DNA from 3 places in the Pseudomonas sp. GW821-FHT04D07 genome. Region 2 is predicted to be linked to each of the others. Evidence: riboswitches for the same ligand, from Rfam matches in the RefSeq annotation. Region 2 holds a riboswitch; each other region holds the start of a gene.
What was found. A riboswitch is a leader RNA that binds a small molecule or an ion and turns the genes downstream of it on or off. The one in region 2 is predicted to bind cobalamin.

Region 1 (6,979 bases), on a different contig from region 2:
ATACGCCGGTTTCGCAACAACAGGTCGATAATTCGGTCAAAACCGCATCGGTTTCTGGCGTCAAATCCTCGGCCGTATTGGACGATGAACTGGCCACGGAAAAGGAACTCGCCGAGTTCGCCGACGGTAAGCCTTACCAGTTGCCGGTCCTGGCCGACAGCATTCTCGAACGTGGCATGTCCCTGATCGGTACCCGTTACCGTTTTGGCGGCACCAACGAGAGTTCCGGCTTTGACTGCAGCGGCTTCATTGGTTATCTGTTCCGTGAGGAAGCCGGGCTGGACCTGCCGCGCTCCACCCGTGAGATGATCAACGTGAAGGCGCCGCTGGTTGCGCGCAACAAGCTCAAGCCGGGTGACCTGCTGTTCTTCGCCACCAACGGTCGTCGCGGTCGTGTCAGCCACGCCGGGATCTACCTGGGTGATGACCAGTTCATCCACTCCAGCAGCCGCCGCAGCGGTGGTGTGCGGATCGACAGCCTGGGCGACAGCTACTGGAGCAAGACCTTCATTGAAGCCAAGCGCGCCCTGGCGATGGCTCCGACCGTGGTCACCGCCAGCAACAAGTAATCGCGCGAACGTTTTGTAGTCTTCGGCCCTGCTGATGGCTAAATGCCAAGCTTCAGTGTCAGGCGAATCTGTACAAAAAACGTCCGAAGTTAAAGTGATACTTGAAGTTTAGCGCATAGCCGCTAGAATCCTGAGATATTGTTGAGTATCTGACCGCGCGAGCCCTGCTTGCGCGGTTTTGATTTCTCTACACCACGGCAGAGAAAGCCGCATTCAGTCAGGATTTCTGCACATGTCGACCACGGCCCGTATTGCCTTGATTGCCTTCACCGCCTTGCTCGGTGCCTGTGCTGGCCATGCGCCGCCGCCGCCAGCGCCTGTGGCTCGGCCCGTGGTCTTCGCCTCCCCGCAACCCTCCTCGCCAGAAGCTGAAGACGTGCTGTTCCGCGCCCTGGGGCTGGTCGGCACGCCCTATCGTTGGGGCGGCAATACGCCGGACTCGGGTTTTGATTGCAGTGGCCTGATCAGCTATGTGTATCGTGATATGGCAGGCATTAACCTGCCGCGCTCGACCCGTGAGATGATCGTGATGCGCGCGCCGAACGTGCCGCAGAACGCCTTGCAGACCGGCGACCTGATCTTCTTCGCCACCAACGGTGGCTCCCAGGTCAGCCATGCCGGGATCTATGTCGGCGAAGGCCGTTTCGTCCATGCGCCGGCCACCGGCGGCACGGTGAAACTGGACAGTCTGTCCAAGGCCTATTGGCAGCACGCCTACCTGAATGCCAAACGTGTATTGCCTGCCGGGCGTCTGGCGAGCAACCCTTAGTTAGCCACTGCGTTACCGCGAGGTTGTCATGACCGCTCGCACCCTCAAGCTGGACGATGCCCTCTACGGCTATCTGCTGGACGTTTCCCTGCGCGAAACGCCGTTGCTCAAGCGTCTGCGTGACGAAACCCAGGCGTTGCCCATGGCGCGTTGGCAGGTGGCGCCTGAACAGGGCCAGTTCCTCGCGTTGCTGGTCAAGCTGACCGGCGCCCGGCGTTTGCTCGAAGTCGGCACCTTCACCGGTTACAGCGCCTTGTGCATGGCCTCGGCCTTGCCGGAGGGCGGTAGCCTGCTGTGCTGCGATATTCCCGGGGACTACAACGCCACGGCGCTGCGCTACTGGCGGGAGGCGGGTCTGGCTGCGCGTATCGAGTTGCGTCTGGCGCCGGCGCTGGAGACCCTGGCGCAGTTGGAGCAGCAAGGGCAGGGCGAGCAGTTCGACCTGATATTCATCGACGCCGACAAGGCCAATTACCCGGCGTATCTGGAAAGTGCCCTGCGCTTGCTGCGCCCGGGCGGCCTGGCGATGTTCGATAACACGCTGTGGAGTGGGCGGGTGCTCGAGGTGAATGGGCAAAGCGCCGACACCCGGGCCATCCAGGCGCTGAATCGGGCCTTGAAGGATGACGCGCGGGTGGATTTGTCGCTGCTGCCGCTGGGCGATGGCCTGACCTTGTGCCGTAAGCGCTAGGCTTCCTTGAACAGCAGAGCGATGCCGGGATGATACTGGCCGGCTTCGTTGTGCAACTTGCGATAAGCGTAGGGAAAGTACCAGGCCACGGCGCAGCTGTTGGCCTTTTGCAGGTCGTCGACCATATCCTGCAGGTCTTCCGGGCTGGGGCTCTGCTGCGGCTTGAACGGCGAGACGAACAGGCAACCGAGTTTCAGGTGATGCGGATGGCTGATTTTTTTGGCATCGCTCGCCACATCCAGCAGGGCCGGCATCGGGTTGAGGTTATTGACCTTGGGCCAGCGTTGCGTGGCCTGGATATAGACCGACTCCTGCGCGGTGGAGATCTGCAGGTCGCAGCGTCCGCTGCGGTCGCCCTCTTCGAGCTGCTTCTTGGTCGGGAAATGCTCCAGGGTGACCATTTCCGCCGCCCAGGCCGCGACCGACAATAACCCCAGATTGGCCCGCTCGTTGAACCAGTAGGGCGCCTGTCCGTCACCGAGGAGCTGGTTGTAGCGATCGATGCACTCGGGCCAGCGCTCCAGGGCGGGGCGCAGGAATTCCAGTTTCGGATTGCTGATGATCAGGCCTTGCATGGAGCTCCCCTTTTTATTGTTGGTCGGGTTATGGCTATTTGATATCACCTTCCTCAACGTAGCACAATTTCTGGCGCCGGTTTTTTGATCTGGGTCGGGGTAGGGAGCTATCGCCTTGTACAAGGAGTTAGGGTTTGATTTTGGCGATGACGGTCGCCTTGTGATTTCTGTAGCGGGTCATTAAGATCTCTTTAATTGTCAAGACGCAGAGGTGTCTATGAAAACGACTAAAAACGCTGCGAAAGCGGCCATGATTGCCAAATTCACCGCTGAAGCCATGTCGTTGGCTGCTGTGGGTGTTTCTGAAAATCAGCGTCGTTTTCTCAAGGTCGGTTTGAGCCGCGGCAAGGAACTCGAGCCTGCTGGTGTGCTCGCGGGTGCTCGCTCCTGACATTGGCTCCCACTATCGACTTTGGCAAAAGGCTTCCTCCCAAATTGTCTACAAACGCCCCGCCTGGCCCGGGGCGTTTGCTTTTCTGATGGCGGCTTTATTTGACGCTCCACCCCCAACCCTCTAACCTTCGCCGATTGTTTCAGGTGCTCTGTGGCGAATCGCCGACAGGGTGAAACAGGGAAGCCGGTGAGCCCTTCGACAGGCGCGATTCCGGCGCTGCCCCCGCAACGGTAAATGAGTCAAGACCGCGCCTTGAGCCACTGTGTCCAGCCGACATGGGAAGGCGCGCGGTCCCGCGAATAGCGCTCATGAGCCCGGAGACCGGCCTGATCCATCCCACAGCGTCACGGCGGGCGATGCTGGACGGCTCCGGCCGCGTTTTTCCCTGCCCCCCGTTTGCCTTATCCAGCCCCAACGGAGAGCTGCCATGAACGAATCCCCTGATCGCGACGAACGCCACCTGGCGCGCATGCTGCGCAAAAAGGCGGTGATCGACGAGCGTATTGCCAGTGCGCCAAATGAATGCGGCCTGTTGCTGGTCCTCACCGGCAACGGCAAGGGCAAGAGCAGCTCGGCTTTCGGCATGCTCGCCCGGGCCATGGGCCATGGCATGCAGTGTGGCGTGGTGCAATTTATCAAGGGCCGCAACAGCACCGGCGAAGAGCTGTTTTTCCGGCGCTTCCCCGAGCAGGTGCGCTTCCATGTGATGGGCGAAGGCTTTACCTGGGAGACCCAGGATCGCCAGCGCGATATCGCCGCCGCCGAAGCCGCCTGGGAAGTCTCCCGGGAAATGCTCCGCAACCCGAGCATCGGCCTGGTGCTGCTCGATGAGCTGAATATCGCCCTCAAGCACGGTTATCTGGACCTCGATCAGGTCCTGACCGACCTGCAAGCCCGTCCACCGATGCAGCACGTGCTGGTCACCGGACGCGGCGCCAAGCCGGAAATGATCGAACTGGCCGACACGGTGACCGAAATGGGCCTGCTCAAGCATGCGTTCCAGGCCGGGATCAAGGCCCAAAAGGGCATCGAACTATGAGGCAAGCGCGTCATTGCCCGGCGGTGCTGATCGCCGCGCCGGCTTCCGGCCAGGGCAAGACCACGGTGACCGCGGCCCTGGCGCGCCTGCACCGCAATCAGGGGCGCAAGGTCCGGGTGTTCAAATGCGGCCCGGACTTTCTCGACCCGATGATCCATGAGCGCGCCAGCGGTGCGCCGGTCTATCAGCTGGATTTGTGGATGGTCGGCGCCGAGGAGAGTCGCCGGCTGCTCTGGGAGGCGGCGGGCGAGGCCGACCTGATCCTGATCGAAGGGGTCATGGGGCTGTTCGACGGCACGCCGTCGAGCGCCGATCTGGCCCGACATTTCGGTGTGCCGGTGCTCGGAGTGATCGACGGTACGGCCATGGCCCAGACCTTCGGCGCCCTGGCCCTGGGGCTGGCACGTTACCAGCCGGACCTGCCGTTCGCCGGGGTGCTGGCCAACCGTGTCGGTACCCTACGGCACGCGCAATTGCTCGAAGGCAGCCTGACCGAAGGCCTGCGCTGGTACGGCGCGCTCTCGCGGGAAACCGGGATCGAGCTGCCGAGTCGTCATCTCGGCCTGGTGCAGGCCAGTGAATTGAATGACCTGGACAAGCGCCTGGACGCGGCTGCCGAGGCTCTGGCCGGCAGCTGCGAGGTGGCGTTGCCGCCGCCAGTGGCGTTTGCCGCGCCCGCGCCGGTAGTCGCCGAGCCGCTGCTGGCCGGCGTGCGCATCGCCGTCGCCCATGACGAGGCCTTTGCCTTCATCTATGGGGCCAACCTGGATCTGTTACGGGCCATGGGCGCCGAGTTGCGGTTTTTCTCGCCGATCCACGATCAAGTCATGCCCGAGGCGGACAGCCTTTACCTGCCCGGTGGTTATCCGGAACTGCATCACCTGGTCCTGGCCCGGAACGCGCCGATGCTGGCGGCGATCCGCGCCCATCATCAGGCCGGCAAACCCTTGCTCGCCGAATGCGGTGGGATGCTCTATCTGCTCGATGCGCTGACCGATGTCGAAGGGCAACGCGCCGAGTTGCTGGGCCTGCTGGCGGGTGAGGCGACGATGCAGAAGCGCCTGGCGGCCCTGGCCTTGCAGGCGGTGGCGTTGCCGGAAGGGCTGTTGCGCGGTCACACCTATCACCATTCGCTGACCACCACGGCGCTGGAACCGATTGCCCGGGGCCTGAGCCCCAATGGCGGGCGCGGCGCCGAGGCGGTGTATCGCCAAGGGCGGATGACCGCTTCTTATGTGCACTTTTATTTTCCGTCCAATCCGCGGGCGATTGCCGCGCTGTTGGCCCCGGATATCCACCTTGCCAAGGCCGGCGCACTCTCGGAGCGCGCGGACTTACCCGCGCGGAGGCCATGACCGACAACGCTTTTAGCCCTGAAGAACGCGCGGCGGTCTACCGTGTCATCGGTGAACGCCGCGATATGCGCCACTTTACCGCTGGCAGCGTCGCGCCCGAGCTGCTCTCGCGCTTGCTGGAGGCGGCGCATCAGGCGCCCAGCGTCGGGTTGATGCAGCCCTGGCGTTTTATTCGCATTACCGACCGCGGATTGCGCGGCCAGATCCAGCAGTTGGTGGAAGAAGAACGGATACGCACCGCCGAGGCCCTGGGCGAGCGTTCCGATGAATTCATGAAGTTGAAGGTCGAAGGCATCAATGACTGTGCCGAGGTGCTGGTCGCCGCGCTGATGGATGATCGCGAGCGGCATATCTTCGGCCGGCGGACCTTGCCGGAAATGGACATGGCGTCCTTGTCCTGCGCCATCCAGAATCTCTGGTTGGCCGCCCGTGCCGAAGGCCTGGGCATGGGCTGGGTCTCGCTGTTCGAACCGCAGGCCCTGGCGCAACTGCTCGGTCTGCCGACGGGGGCCAAGCCGCTGGCGGTGCTGTGCCTGGGACCGGTCCAGGCGTTTTATCCGGCACCGATGCTGGTCTTGGAAGGTTGGGCGCAACCGCGCCCCTTGAGTGAACTGTTGTATGAGAATTATTGGGGAGTGAGTCAATGAGTGTGGCGTTGTTGAGTGTCGCCGGGGTAGCGCTGGATGCGCTGCTGGGCGAACCCAAACGCTGGCATCCGCTGGTGGCGTTCGGCCGTCTGGCGGACCGTATCGAACAACGTTTCAATTCCGGCGGGCGTGGCTGGCGCAGTCATGGGGTCACGGCGTGGGTGATGGCGGTGTTGCCGCTGACCCTCTTGGCCACGGCCTTGTCGTGGGCGCCCTATGTCGGCTGGATCGTCGATATCCTCGCGCTCTATTGCGCCCTCGGCTTGCGCAGCCTCGGTGAACACGTCATCCCCGTGGCCCAGGCCTTGCGCAGCGATGACCTGGATCGCGCCCGTCAGCGCGTGAGCTATCTGGTGAGTCGCCAGACCACGGAACTCGATCACACCGAAGTGGCCCGCGCGGCCACCGAGTCGGTGCTGGAAAATGGCAGCGATGCGGTGTTCGCCGCGCTGTTCTGGTTTGTCGTGGCCGGCGCGCCCGGCGTGGTGCTGTATCGCCTGAGCAATACCCTGGATGCCATGTGGGGGTATCGCAATGAACGTTTCGAACGTTTTGGCTGGGCGGCGGCGCGGATCGACGATGTTTTGAACTATATTCCTGCACGCTTGGTGGCCCTGACCTATGCCTTGCTCGGCAAAACCGGGTTGGCGCTGCAATGCTGGCGCCGCCAGGGACCGACCTGGGACAGCCCGAATGCCGGGCCGGTGATGGCGGCCGGCGCCGGGGCGCTGGGGGTCGAGTTGGGTGGGGCGGCGATTTATCACGGTGAATTGCATCAGCGTCCGCCGTTGGGCGAAGGGGAGCCGGCGACCGCCGACTCCATCGACCGGGGCTGGCAATTGGTACAACGGGGTGTGTGGTTGTGGTTGCTGATTCTTTGTCTGGGAGCTGAGATCTATGCTTGAGCACGGCGGGCGCCTGCGCAAGGCGGTGGAACACT
Region 2 (6,979 bases):
GGACGCCGCCGGGTTCGAGCAAATCGTCCGGCGCTGGGGAATTCGGCGCAGTCATCCACAGTTCTGGCGGTATTTCCATGATCTGACGACGTACTTGCAGGAAACCGACCCGGTCAACGCCGGTGTGCTGGATATGAACCGCTACGAGAACCTTTGAGGGCGGGGCATCACTGGAAATAGCGACTGGGCGATTCGCCGAGCGCCCGACGGAACACCGTGGCAAAGGCGCTCGGGCTGCTGTAGCCCAGCTCCATGGCCACCCGTGTTACCGGTTCGCCATTGCCCAGGCGAACGATCGCCGCCAGCAGGCACGCCTGTTGGCGCCATTCGACGAAGCTGACACCGGTGTGCTGGCGAAACAGCCGGGTGAAGGTGCGCCGGCTCATACCCGCGTCTTGAGCCATTTCGTCGATAGCGATTTCCAGTGACGGCTGATCCAGCAACCGACGGCAGATCTTCGCCAGGCGCGGCTCCCTGGGGAGCGGGGCGTTCAGCGCCAGTCTTGGCATCCGCGCGATCTCGTGGAGCAACAAGCCCAGCAAGTATTCGTCACGATCACTGGGCGAAACCTGGACGGGGACCTGCGCCGCCTGGTCGAGCAGGTGACGCAGCAGTTCGGATACCCCCAGTACCTGACAGTCTTTGGCCAACGCCAGGCGTTGCTGGGCGGTTGGCAGAACATAAGCGTTGAGCATGGTCACCGGACCGCGCATGCACATGGCATGGGGCAGCCCGGCCGGTACCCAGATGGCGCGTCCCGGCGGTACGACCCAGTCGCTCTGGTCGGTAAATACCGTGATCACCCCGCAAGCCGCATAGGCGAACTGGCCGCGTTCGTGGCTATGGTGATCGAATCCCTGGCCGTCGGCATAGTCGTGGCGGGTAACGACTACTTCTTGTGGTGTTGTCGGGTAAAAATCGGGCATGGCTGACCCTGCTGGGTTAAAGGTGATCTGAAGAACTGTGCTCGCCTGAAATTTTCTGGGGTGTTTGAGATTAGCGTTGGCCCATTTTTAGTTTGAATTGACCTTCAATTGCAAGCGGGCCATAAGTAGCAGCGGCAAAGTAGTCGGGCGCCAGCGAGTCGTCTCGCCGGGCCTGACTATTCGGATTGTTTGCCATGCAGAAAAAACACCTGTTGCTCGCCGTGCTGGTCACGGCTGTCTGGGGCTTGAACTTCCCCATCACCAAGCTGGGCTTGAGCCATATCGACCCGCTGCTGTTGACGGCGCTGCGCTTTACCCTGGCGGCCCTGCCGTGGGTGTTTTTCATTCGTCGGCCGCAAGTGGCAATGTCCTGGATCGCTGCGTACGGGATGATTTTCGGGGTCGTCATGTGGGGGCTGATCAACTTCGGTATCAGTCTGGGCGTTCCACCGGGAACCGCGGCGCTGCTGATCCAGACCAGTGCCTTCTTCACCCTGGGTTGGGGCGTGCTGCTGTTTCGCGAGTCATTGAGCGGGGCTCAGGTGATCGGCGGGTTGCTGGCGGCCCTGGGGCTGGCCTGTGTGCTGTTCGACAGCTCGGCGGGCGAGAGCAGGGCTGGGTTGCTGCTGATCGTGCTCAGTGCCGTCGCCTGGAGCCTGGGCAATGTGCTGATCAAGCTGTCGCGGGTCAAAGAGGTGTTCGCCTTCGTGGTCTGGGCAAGCCTGTTCGCACCGCTGCCGCTGTTCCTGCTGACCTGGCTCAAGAACGCTGCGGTGCCCTTTGTCGCGCTGCCGGATCAGCTCGGGACGGGTCTGCTGTTTTCCCTGGCGTTCCAGGTCTATGGCGCTACACACCTGTGTTATTGGGGCTGGAATCTGTTGTTGCGCGAATATCCGTTGTCGCAGGTGGCGCCGCTGTCCTTGCTGATTCCGGTATTTGCCATTCTCGGTTCGATGCTGTTGCTCGGCGTCTGGCCGAGCCCGGCGGGCTGGCTGGCCAGTGCGCTGATTTTCTCGGCGTTGCTGGTGGGTTCGATCCAGTGGCGGCCGCTGCTTTCCCGACAAAAATACTAGGACTTTGTCCGGCGGCCCGATTGGCGTAAACTGGCGGTAAGTCTGTGAGGAGATTCCATGAGCGCCATAACCATTACCGATGCCGCCCACGATTATCTGGCTGATCTGCTGTCGAAGCAGAACACCCCGGGGATCGGCATCCGCGTTTTCATTACCCAGCCGGGTACCCAGTACGCCGAAACCTGCATTGCCTATTGCAAGCCGGGTGAAGAAAAACCTGAAGACACCGCGTTGGGGCTGAAAAGCTTCACCGCGTGGATCGATTCCTTCAGCGAAGCCTTCCTCGATGATGCGGTGGTCGATTACGCCACCGACCGTATGGGCGGCCAACTGACGATCAAGGCGCCAAACGCCAAGGTGCCGATGGTCAATGCCGACAGTCCGGTCAACGAGCGTATCAACTATTACCTGCAAACCGAAATCAATCCGGGGCTGGCCAGCCACGGCGGCCAGGTCAGCCTGATCGAAGTGGTCGAGGACGGTATCGCCGTGCTGCAGTTCGGTGGCGGTTGCCAGGGCTGTGGTCAGGCCGACGTGACCTTGAAGGAAGGCATCGAGCGCACCTTGCTCGAGCGGATTCCCGAGCTCAAGGGTGTACGCGATGTGACCGACCATACGCAGAAAGAAAACGCCTACTACTGAGTTCGGTAGCAGGGCGTTCGCTACGTCCGGCTGGATAAAAAAACGGTGCCCGTGAGCGCCGTTTTTTTTATGGGGGATCGGTTGAGGTCGTTCCGATTGCGGTGCCTGCTCCGACGTCTTCGCGGGCAAGCTCCGCTCCCACATGGGGTTCTGTGCCGTCCATATAATCCAGGTTCGACACAGGTACTGTGGGAGCGGAGCTTGCCCGCGAAGAGGCCCTTGAGAGCGGTACATTATTACGACCCGGAAACCCGACTCTCCAGGTAATCGCGTAGCCGCTCTTGCAGATAGGGCACACCCAGCGGGTGCTCCAGGTACTCGGCAATCGCCATCATCCGCCAGTACTGGCCTTCGTCGCCAAAGCGAATCGCTGTAATTTCCGCGCGGCTCAGTTGCCCGACCAGAAACCACGAGTGGGTATTGGGCTGGGTCACGCTGGGGTAGCGTCGGGCCCATTCGATCCGTTCAGCCCCGATACGCAGGGAAAACTCCTCATCCAGCTCCCTGAGGGCACATTCGCTCGGAGTTTCCTCGCCTTCGCGACCGCCACCGGCAAAGTCCCAATGTCCGGGATAGGGAATGCTGTCCTTCATGTCGCGCAGGTAGGTCAGCAGCTCATCGCCGCAGAGCAGGGCCAGCTTGGCGCCGGAAAACAACGGTTCGGACATCGGCTTATCCTCCAGACGATTCAAGGTCGATAAAGATGAGCGTGACCCGCGCGGTACAACGAGGATTCGCTGAAGTGCTCGCTGGCCAGGACGCGGCCCACCAGGATCAGCGCCGTGCGGCGAAAGCCCTTGGCCTCGACCTTGGCCAGAATATCCTCAAGGGTACCTTGTACCCAGTCCTGGTCGGGCCAGGTAGCGCGATGGATCACCGCGATCGGGCAGTCCGCGCCGTAATGCGGCAGCAGTTCCTCGATGATTCTGGCCAGGTGTTTGACCCCCAGGTGAATCGCCATGGTCGCCTTGTGCTGGGCCAGGCTGGCCAACTCTTCCCCGGCCGGCATCGCGGTTTTGTCGGCATAACGGGTGAGGATCACGCTTTGGGAAATATCCGGCAGCGTCAGCTCGGCGCCGAGCAAGGCTGCGCAGGCGGCGGTCGCGGTGACGCCGGGGATGATCTCATAGGCAATGCCCAATTCGCGCAGAGGGCGGATCTGCTCGCCGATGGCACCGTAGAGCGACGGATCGCCCGAATGCACCCGCGCCACGTCCTGGCCCCGGGCATCGGCGGTCTTGATCAGGTCGATGATCTGTTCCAGGTGCAACTCGGCGCTATTGACCACTTGCGTCGCACGGTGGCCTTCAAGCACGGCATCAGGCACCAGGGAGCCGGCATAGATGATCACCGGGCAGCTGCGGATCAGGCGTTGGCCCTTGACGGTAATGAGTTCCGGATCGCCGGGGCCGGCGCCGATGAAGTAGACGGTCATGACACTCTCTGAACAGGGCTGCACAAGGCTTTACATGAACAACGCTCATGTAGACGGCGGTGATTATCGAGGGTTTTGCCCGGTCCAGGCCAGTGCAAAGGTCGCCTGAGGATGCTTTTGGCGTGAAATCAGAAGATTCGCACGGGCTTGCCCCAACTGTTCGGCCAGGGCCAGCGCGGCACTTTCTGCGACGCCATGACAGCCGGTCTGTTCGAAGGCCTGGCTGGAACGATGGCTGAGCCGAGCCTCGTAAGGTGCCAGCTCGGTCGCGCTGAAGAACACCAGCGGCAGGTTCAGGCGCTGTGCCAGTTCCCGCAGGCCGGGTTCAACCTTTTTCCCATCAATACTTGCCAAGCCATTGATTTCCTTGAGGTCGATCCGATGGGTCAGCAAAGATTGCTCCAGTAGCACCTGCAAGGTCGAGGCGCTACAGCCGAGCCGGCAGCCGAGGCCAACCGCGAGGATTGGCGTCGTGCTCATGCCGAGTAGTGAGCCTTGGTCTTGCGCCGGAACAGCCATGCACTGATCAGGCCCAGGGCCAGCCAGAACGCGGCATTGGTCAGTTGCGAGGCGATCTTGAATTGTGCTTCCAGCTCTTCTGGCGCCAGGCTGGAATGAACTTGCGGCTGCGGTGCGCCGATCACATGGGGCACCACGACAATGGCCACGCCCAGCAGTTTGAGCGCCCAGTGCTTGCCGAATACCACCAGGGCAATGGCAACCGCCGTGGACGCTGCGGTGCCGACCCACCAGATCTGCCGTTGCAGCAAGTCCGCCGCGGCAGTGCCCGGCAGTTCCGGCGGCAGGCCCAGGGTCGGTGCCAGGCAGAACGTGGCATAACCGGCCAGGCCCCAGAGCAGGCCCTGGGCGGTGCGGTTCGGCGCGCGCAGGGTATAGAGGCCGGCCAGCATCAAGGCGAAACCGACGGCCACCACCAGGTTGCCGCCGGTGGTGGACAACACGCGCTGCCAGCCGTCTTCCGGCTCCCAGGCCTCTTCGTCGTGTACGTGCCCGGCCATGGCCACGTGCTGGTGTTCGTGAGCCTCGGCTGCCGCGGATTTTTCATAGGTTTCCGCCTGGAGAATCAGCGGGGCGACCCAGAAGCTTTGCAGCAGGGTCAGCAACAGGGCGGCCAGCAAGCCGGTGAATCCCGCTGTTTGCGCAATACGCTTGATCATGGCTGGCGTCTCAATGGCACGGGAAGGCAGAGCTGTGACGGGTATCGTGTGCGGCGTTGTGGACGACGTCGATGGGTGATAACCCGGCGAAATAGACCAATGCCGCGCCCAGGATGGTGGCACCGATGGCGGCGACGAGGCGCTGGCTCAGGGTGCTGATGGCGGTCGAGTGGCGGACGGTAGTGGTTGACATGGCGCTTCCCTTTGAGTTTTAGCAGGCGGAAAGGCGCGAAGAACCTCGGCGGGCGGGCGCCCGGAGATTACAACAGCGCCTGCCCACCGCAGGTTTGTCATCGATTATTTCTGGGCCGGTCTCCGGGCTTGCGAGGGAGTTGGGCAGGGCCCGACTCTTCAAGCGTCGCCTTCCCATGCCGGTGTCGACACAGTGGCTCTGACGCTTCTCTCGCTTACCGTTGCGGGGGCAGCACCGGACTGATCAGGCCTGAAGACAGACAGGCTGACGCACCGGTTTCCCGTTTCACCCTGTGAAGGGCACCCAAAACAAGGCCACTAGGTAAACACGCTGGGCCGGGCGCGTCAATGCAGTAGAGGGCGCAGTGGTGGTCGCGAATGCGCTGGCCCAGCCCCGAGTTAAAGTGAATTCTAGAATAAATATTTCATATAAATCATGTGCTTATATAATATTTTTGATCTTTAGCCTTAACTGATCAATAGAAAAGGGCTTGCTGATCACCTGCATGCCAGGCGCCAGTTCGATGCTTTCGGCGTAGCCGCTGGCAAACAGGACGGGCAGCCCCGGGCGCATTTGGCAGGCGGCCTTGGCCAATTCGCGGCCATCCATTTCGGGCAGTCCGACATCGGTCATCAACAAATCGATGCGGGTGTCGGCCTGTCCAAGGATATCCAGGGCCTTTTCGCTGCCGTCGGCCTCCAGGACATTGAACGCCAGTTCCTCCAGGACATCGACGATCAGCATGCGCACGACGGTATCGTCTTCAACGACAAGGATGGTGGCGGGGGGGACTGGCATGAGGGTATATCCCGAAAAAGTGAGGAATGGATCAAGTTCGCTGAACCGCTCGGCCTCTGGTATCAGTAAACCACCGGGCCAGGCAAGTTCCCCGGCCTGTACAAAAAAATCCGACTGTACAAGATGATAGGCTAAGGTCTGTCATCGCGTCACGACAGTGCGGCCTGGGGCATTGCATTCTAAGCTGTGAGAAAAATGGCGGTCTTTTATTCGTACATACGGCAGACTCCTTGATAATCAATAACTTTAATCCGGGCCCTGAAATGAATTCGTCGTCTTCGGTGGATGAACAAAGCTTTCGCAAGTTATTGAGTCGCAACATTAGCCTGCCCTTGGGCGTCGGGGTCCTCAGTGCGGTATTTTTCGTCGCGCTGATCACCTATCTGCTGTCGGTGATCCAGTGGGTCGAGCATACCGACCGGGTGATCAATAACAGCAACGAGGCGATGAAGCTCTCGGTGGATCTGGAAACCGGTATGCGCGGTTTCCTGATTACCGGTGACGAGCATTTCCTCGACCCCTACGAAGTCGCCAAGCCGAAGATCATTGCCGAACTGCGCAGCTTGCAGCAACTGACCGCGGATAATCCGCAGCAGGTCGACCGCTTCAAACGCATCGAAGCCTTGCAGGGCGCCTGGAGCGAATACGCTCAGCGGATGATCGAACTGAGGCGCTCCAGCGGCGACTACCAGGGGGTGATCCAGGCGGGGCGTGGCAAGCGCCTGGTTGACGAG
Region 3 (6,979 bases), on a different contig from region 2:
GCTGCTGATCACCACCGGGCGGCGTCTGGCGGCGGCCGACCTGGACAACGTGGTGGTCATGCTCGACGCCCGCTGTGCGTTCGGCCAGTTTGCCGACCAGGACCTGGAGATCTATTGGGGCGCCTACCTGGGCACCGAAGACGAACTGCTGGTGGCCGGCAAGCTGCACGAGGTCGGCGAGCGGATTCGCCGTGTGCGCGAAGCGGCGCGCAAGCGCAAGGGCTGGATCATGGACTGTTACCTGCTGCGCCGGCCACTGAAGTCCTGATTGTGGTGTGGGAGCGGTGCGGCGGTCCGACAAGCCCCGCGCCCACATCCGCAGATTTTTAGTGTTTTCACTCGATTCGAGGGGAAGGGGACTACAGGGCATTTTCTCCTCTGTCAGTTAAGGTTCGTCGGTTTACACACCTGAATCGACGAGGACAACATGAAGGCCACGCCGCCGCGCTGGGTGAATGATCGTCGCTGCTTGCAGATCTGGCTGACCCTGCTCGGATCGGCCTTATCCCTGACGGTCGAATGCGCTTCCCTGGTCTACCTGCCCCATCGTTCAGGTACCTTTGTCATCGACCCGGCCAGCCTGGCCGTGTCCTTGCTGCACCGCGACGAACACCGGCCCCCGGACCTGCTCAGTGCCGCGGCCTTCGACAAGGACACTCAGGTCATCGAGCACACCGGCAACCGCTGGCGGGTCCGACAGGCTGAGCAGGATTTCAGGGTCGAGGTCGGGATGGACCGGGAGGCCCTGGTGGTGACGGTGCATGCCCAACAGCCGGGGCGACTGGAGTGGCCTCGGCCCATCGACGGCGGGGCGATCGAGGCCCATGCGATTCCGTTTGGCGAAGGCGCCTATATTCCCAGTGATGATCCGAAATGGCTGGACTGGCTGCTGCGGCGCTATCAGCCATCGCGGCTCAACGGCGTGCTGTCGATGCCGTTCTGGAGCGAACTGCGCAAGGACTATTCACTGACCTGGATCGTCGAGACGCCGTTCAACACCAGTTTTGGTATCAAGGAGCAAAACGGTCGCCCCGTGCCGACCCTCGGCCATACCTTCAATCGCTTGGCCCCCGATGCACCTTACCGGGTGCGCATTGTCGTCGGCCCGCGGGAGTCGCTGATCGGCGCACGGCTGTACCGGCAATGGCTGCGGGATAACGATCAGTTCGTCTCGTTGCGCGAGAAAATCCACAGCCAACCGCAGATTGCCCAACTGGGCGGCGCGCCGCATATCTATCTGTGGGATGCCGGGCCGCTGAAGGCTGGCGATGTCCTGCACTGGCCGGAGTTCCTACGCTTTTTTGCCCGCCACCGCGACGATAGCGATCACCTGGCGTCCAGGCTCTGGGGGGCCTTCGAACTCAAGGCCCGTGAGGCCTTCCTGCTGGCGCTGGGCGAAGCCGATAGCGCCTCTGAGCAGGTTCCGCCTTTTGCCCGGATCCAGGTGATCCGGGCGATCAACTCCGGGTTGCCTGCGGTGATCGTACGCGAGGCCCGGGCGCCGTTGCCCGGCAATCACGATCCGCAGGCCGAGGTGGCCTGGGCGCAAACGGTGCGTCGGCAGTTGCGCGAGGCCTTTGGTGATCTGCTGGCGCCGGCCGAGCGCTGGGGCGGTGGGTTGTCCCTCGACACCGTTGTCGCCTTGCAAGGCGCGGGTCTGGCGCGGGCCTGGTTGGGCGCCGATGACTGGCGCGACACCTTCTGGCACCCCGAGGCGGTGGACGCCGCCAAGGCCGCCGGCTACCTGGTGTCGGCCTACGACAGCTACGGCAGTGCGCATCCGTCGAATCTGCAAGCCAGTTGGGCGACCGCGAAGATGGGCGATGAACTGGCCGCCGCCGGTTATACCGATGAGCAGGGCAAGAAAGTCCAGGGCTTCAATGGTCGAGGGGTCTACGTCAATCCACGCCGTGTCGAAGCCTATGCCAAGCGGCGGATCAGCGCCGTGGCGCAGGCGGGGCGCCTGAACAGCTACTTTCTCGATGTCGATGCCGCCGGCCCCGAGTTCAGTGATTACACGCCGGGCCGGGAAACCAGCCAGGTGCAGGATGCCGAGGCGCGCCGCCGGCGTCTGGCGTATCCGGTCCAGGCGCTGGACCTGGTCACGGGCAGCGAGGGTGGGCTGGCCTTCTATGCGCCGGTCATCGCCTTCAGCCATGGCATTGCCACCCAGCCCTTTGCCTGGATGGACGCGGATATGCGCAAGAACAAACGCTCGCGCTACTACCTGGGCGGCTATTGGCCGCCGGAAACCCCCAACCTGTATTTCAAGGCGGTGCCGTTGAAGCCGGAGGTGGCGCGCTTCGTGACCTCGGCCGAGTTTCGCTTGCCGCTGTATCAGATCGTGTTGCATGACAGCCTGGTCAGTACCCATCACTGGGAGTACGGTTCGCTGAAATTTTCCAGCGAGCGCGAGGTCACGGCGTTGCTGCAATTGCTGTACATGGTGCCCCCGCTGTATCACCTCAACGATCAGGTGATTTCCCGCGATTTGCCGCTGATCAGCGCCTACGACAAGGTGTTCCGGCCCCTGCACGAGCGCCTGTTCAGCCAGGCCATGGATGACTTCCAGATCCTGTCCGCGGACCGCCTGCTGCAGCGCTCGACCTTTGCCGACGGCACGCTGATCACCGTCAACTTTTCCGTCCGGCCCAGCCGCACGCCGGAAGGTCGGCAGCTGCCGCCGTTGTCGGCGCATGTCGTGGTCTCCGGCGAGCCGGCGCAACTGATCGAGATCCGCCAGGTCCTCGGCGCCTCCTGAACATCAGTCGACGCGGTTTTTCGCCTCGATCCACTGGGACATGTACTGGGTGCTCTTGTGGTGATGATGCCGCAGCATCGCCCCGGTGAAATTGTCCCGGCGGTGGGCCGCGAGGTCGAGGCGGCAGGCCTGGATCCGGGCAATCAGCGCGGGGCCGTGGACCCGGCGCTCGTAACGGGCGGCGAGCAGCGCCTGGCCGTTGGCCTGGGCCTGCTGCCACAGCGTGCGGTCCTGGTAGAGGCGCACGGCCGCTTGGGCCAGGGCGACGGCGCTGGTTTCGATGGCGCCGGCCCAGGGCAGCCCACCGTGCATGGCTTCGGCCCCGATGGGGGTGGTGACATTCGGCGTGCCGCAGAGCATGGCGTCAACGATCTTGCCCTTGATCCCGGCGCCGAAACGCAATGGCGCCAGGCAAATGCGCGCCGCCGCCATGACGTCCAGGGCATCCTCGGCCCAGTTCATGATGTGAAAACCCTGGGCGGGGTTGTGCAGCGCGGTGGCCTTGGGCGGGGTGTAGGCGCCATAGATCTGCAGCTGGGCCGTGGGCAACTGCTGGCGGATCAGCGGCCAGAGCGTGGTCTTCATCCAGAGCACGGCATCCCAGTTCGGCGCGTGGCGGAAGTTGCCGATGCTGAGAAAATGCGCACGCTCGTCGAAATCGCGATAGGCCGCCACAGGTGTGTCGATCATCAACGGGCACCAGTGCAGCAACGCCGCCGGGACCTTGAATTGTTCGACCAGCAACTGCGACTCGACATCGGAAATCATCAGGCTCAGGTCCGAACGGTAAATCGCGGCGATTTCCCGCTGGGCCTGATCGGTTTCGCTCATCTGTTGGAACACCTGCCGCTGATCGGGAGCGAACAGGCTGCTGAAGTCATTCTGGTCCTGATCGTCTTTCAGGCGCGCCTTGAGCTGTTGTTGGCGGGCATCGCGCAAGCTTTGCAGGTCCGCGGTCTCCAACACCCGCAGGGCCTCGGGGCAGTGTTTTTCCACGCGCCAGCCGAACTGCTCCTCCATCATGAAGCGGTCGAACAGCACCACATCCGGTTGCAGGCCGGCGACAAAGCTGTCGAAACTGCTGCTGTTGAGCTCGATGCGACACTCCTCGATACCCAAGCTCGCCAGGTCGGCCTTGTGTTCGCCGACGGCGGCGGGGCTGGCGAAGGTGACGCGCCAGCCGGCGTCGAGAAAACTCTCGAGGATCTGCATCATGTGGCCGCCAGCCGCCGACGAGCGCGGTTCCGGCCAGACGTAACCGATAACCAGGACCTGAGTGATGTCGGTGGCGTGCATGAGTACGATTCCTTGAAACGGGCAGGGCGGGAAAAAGGGGCGCAATTAAACCACAGCGACGCTCGCGATTGACCTGCCTCGACGCACTGCGTAGCCTTGCAGCTTCGAGGTTCTTCGGCATTCGGCCGAAGCTAAGAAGGGAACGCGGTATGCCGCGGCTGCCCCCGCAACTGTAAACGGTTCGATAGCCCTGCAATGCCACTGTCTGCGGACGGGAAGGCGCAAGGCCAGGTCTACCGCGTGCTGCCCAGAAGGCGCCGCGACGGCCCGACCGTAAGCCAGGAGACCTGCCTCGTGACCGTTTCTCACTACAACCGGGCGGGGTGATCCGGTGGCGAACGCATCCGCGCCCCAGGGCCGTGGTTCTCGTCCCGTATGCCCGCCACTTTGCCAAAGGGCATCCGATGAAAACACTGGCCAAGCTTCCCGTCACCATCGTCACCGGCTTTCTCGGCTCGGGCAAGACCACCTTGTTGCGCCATATGCTCGACAACGCCCAGGGCCGCCGCATCGCGGTGATCGTCAACGAGTTCGGCGAACTGGGCATCGACGGCGAGATCCTCAAGCAGTGCTCGATCGGCTGCACCGAAGAAGAGGCCAGTGGTCGCATCTATGAACTGGCCAACGGCTGCCTTTGCTGCACGGTCCAGGAAGAATTCTTCCCGGTGATGCGCGAGTTGGTGGCGCGCCGTGGCGACCTCGATCATATCCTCATCGAAACCTCCGGTCTGGCGCTGCCCAAGCCCCTGGTGCAAGCCTTCCAGTGGCCGGAAATCCGTAGTGCCTGCACCGTCGACGCGGTGATCACCGTGGTCGACAGCCCGGCCGTCGCCGCCGGCACCTTCGCTGCGTTCCCGGACCAGGTGGATGCCCAGCGCAAGCTTGATCCGAACCTGGATCACGAGTCGCCGCTGCACGAACTGTTCGCCGACCAACTGTCCAGCGCCGACCTGGTGATTCTCAACAAGGCCGACCTGATCAGCCCTGAAGACCTGGCCCGGGTGCGCCTGGAAGTGGCCGAAGAACTGCCGCCGGCGGTGAAGGTCGTCGAAGCCAGCAGCGGCCGCCTGCCGCTGGACGTGCTGCTGGGCCTGGGCGCCGGTTCCGAGGAGCATATCGACGGCCGTCACAGCCACCACGATCACCACCACGATGCTGACGATCATGACGATCACGATCATGATGCCTTCGACTCGATCTCCCTGGAGCTGCCGCAAGCGGATGAAAGCCTGCTGCTGGACGTCCTGACGCAACTGGTGGTCAAGCACGGCATTTTGCGGGTCAAGGGCTTCGCCGCGATCCCGAACAAGCCGATGCGTTTGCTGATCCAGGGTGTAGGCACACGTTTCGACAAGCATTTCGACCGTGCCTGGACGGCGGCCGAACCCCGCGTTACCCGCCTGGTGCTGATTGGCCAGGATCTGGATGCCGCGCTGCTCGAATCGACCTTGCGCACCGCGCTGACCGCCTGACCCATGCACCTGCTCAGGACCCAGCCCGGCGGTTTTGTGTCGGATGACAATATTGCCGACCTGGGACAAACCCCCGCCGAGCTGGTGATCCTCTGCAGCGGCGATTCCAGCCTTGCGCTGCTGGCCGAGGCGGCCGGGCAACTGCCCGACGATTACCCGAGCCTGCGCCTGGCCAATCCCATGCAGGTGCAGAACCATGCCTCGGTCGACCTCTATGTCGACCAGGTGCTGCGACATGCCCGGGTCATCCTGCTGTCGCTGCACGGCGGGATCGGCTATTGGCGTTACGGTATCGAGCGTTTGGTGCAACTGGCCGAGCGCGGGGTGACCCTGATCCTGGTGCCGGGGGACGATCGTCCGGACCCGGAACTGAGCGACTTGAGCAACGTACCCGCCGCGGAGGGTGAGCGACTCTGGCATTTTCTGCGCCAGGGTGGCTTGGGCAATGCCCTGGACCTGTACCGCTGCCTCGCCAGTCGTTGGTTGGAGCGCGACTATGCCTGGGCCGAGCCGAAGCCGTTGCCGCGCACGGCGATCTATCATCCTCGCCACGGTGACGCCGGACTGGCCGGCTGGCGCGCCGATTGGCGGGTCGGTCAACCGGTCGCGGCCTTGCTGTTCTATCGCTCGCATTTGCAGGCGGCGAATACCGCCTTTGTCGATGTGTTCTGCCAGCGCTTGCTGGTGGCCGGGCTCAATCCCTTGCCGATTGCCGTGGCCAGTCTCAAGGAGCCCGGGTGCCTGAGCGTGGTTGAGGACCTGCTGGACGAGGTGACGGCCGCAGTGATTCTCAACACCACCGGATTTGCCCAGTCCAGCCCAGAAGCCCCGCATCTGCGGCCATTTCGCCGCGATATTCCGGTGATCCAGGCCATCTGTGCCCAGGACAACGAGCCCGGTTGGCAGGCCAGCGAGCAGGGCCTCGGCCCCCGTGACCTGGCGATGCATATCGCCTTGCCGGAACTGGACGGGCGCATCATCAGCCGGCCCATCAGCTTCAAGGACTTGGCTTGGCGCAGCGAGCGCAGCCAGAGCGATGTGGTCTGCTATCGGGCCCAGCCCGAGCGCATGGATTTCGTTGCAGAACTGGCCCGCCGCTGGGTCGATCTGGCACGGGTGCCGAATGCGAACAAGCGCGTTGCCCTGATCCTCGCCAACTATCCGACCCGCGACGGGCGGATCGGCAACGGCGTGGGCCTGGACACACCAGCGGCGGCGCTGAATATCCTGCGCGCGCTCAAGGACCAGGGTTATCCGCTGAGCGAGGCGTTGCCTGAGAGTGGCACGGCGCTGATCCAGGCTTTGCTCGGTGGGGTCAGCAACGACCTCGATAGCCTGGACCTGCGGCCTTGCCAGCAGAGCATGGCCCTGGCCGACTACCAGGTGATGTTCGAGCGCCTGCCCGAGAGCAATCGCCAGGCGGTGTTGGCGCGTTGGGGCCGGCCGGAAC

Region 1: it holds a riboswitch for cobalamin, as region 2 does, so the genes downstream of both, cobO (cob(I)yrinic acid a,c-diamide adenosyltransferase) here and AC07T0_RS18255 (CbtB domain-containing protein) in region 2, are expected to answer to the same signal.
Region 3: it holds a riboswitch for cobalamin, as region 2 does, so the genes downstream of both, cobW (cobalamin biosynthesis protein CobW) here and AC07T0_RS18255 (CbtB domain-containing protein) in region 2, are expected to answer to the same signal.

What each region holds. Positions count from the first base shown of each region.
Region 1 covers NZ_JBWKTH010000032.1:8,708-15,686, forward strand. The annotation lists gene AC07T0_RS26945 (C40 family peptidase) at 1-569, shown strand, start outside; gene AC07T0_RS26950 (C40 family peptidase) at 802-1,338, shown strand; gene AC07T0_RS26955 (class I SAM-dependent methyltransferase) at 1,367-2,029, shown strand; gene AC07T0_RS26960 (hypothetical protein) at 2,026-2,604, opposite strand; gene AC07T0_RS26965 (hypothetical protein) at 2,822-2,995, shown strand; cobalamin riboswitch at 3,123-3,342, shown strand; gene cobO (cob(I)yrinic acid a,c-diamide adenosyltransferase) at 3,426-4,037, shown strand; gene AC07T0_RS26975 (cobyrinic acid a,c-diamide synthase CobB) at 4,034-5,392, shown strand; gene bluB (5,6-dimethylbenzimidazole synthase) at 5,389-6,039, shown strand; gene cbiB (adenosylcobinamide-phosphate synthase CbiB) at 6,036-6,944, shown strand; gene cobD (threonine-phosphate decarboxylase CobD) at 6,937-6,979, shown strand, end outside.
Region 2 covers NZ_JBWKTH010000015.1:20,952-27,930, forward strand. The annotation lists gene AC07T0_RS18215 (fatty acid cis/trans isomerase) at 1-157, shown strand, start outside; gene AC07T0_RS18220 (AraC family transcriptional regulator) at 168-926, opposite strand; gene AC07T0_RS18225 (EamA family transporter) at 1,121-1,999, shown strand; gene nfuA (Fe-S biogenesis protein NfuA) at 2,057-2,641, shown strand; gene AC07T0_RS18235 (NUDIX hydrolase) at 2,878-3,309, opposite strand; gene cobM (precorrin-4 C(11)-methyltransferase) at 3,330-4,076, opposite strand; gene AC07T0_RS18245 (cobalamin biosynthesis protein) at 4,140-4,556, opposite strand; gene AC07T0_RS18250 (CbtA family protein) at 4,553-5,254, opposite strand; gene AC07T0_RS18255 (CbtB domain-containing protein) at 5,265-5,447, opposite strand; cobalamin riboswitch at 5,544-5,769, opposite strand; gene AC07T0_RS18260 (response regulator) at 5,889-6,245, opposite strand; gene AC07T0_RS18265 (response regulator) at 6,509-6,979, shown strand, end outside.
Region 3 covers NZ_JBWKTH010000012.1:60,067-67,045, forward strand. The annotation lists gene cobF (precorrin-6A synthase (deacetylating)) at 1-268, shown strand, start outside; gene AC07T0_RS16240 (glycoside hydrolase) at 428-2,761, shown strand; gene AC07T0_RS16245 (glycosyltransferase) at 2,765-4,057, opposite strand; cobalamin riboswitch at 4,148-4,366, shown strand; gene cobW (cobalamin biosynthesis protein CobW) at 4,462-5,529, shown strand; gene cobN (cobaltochelatase subunit CobN) at 5,533-6,979, shown strand, end outside.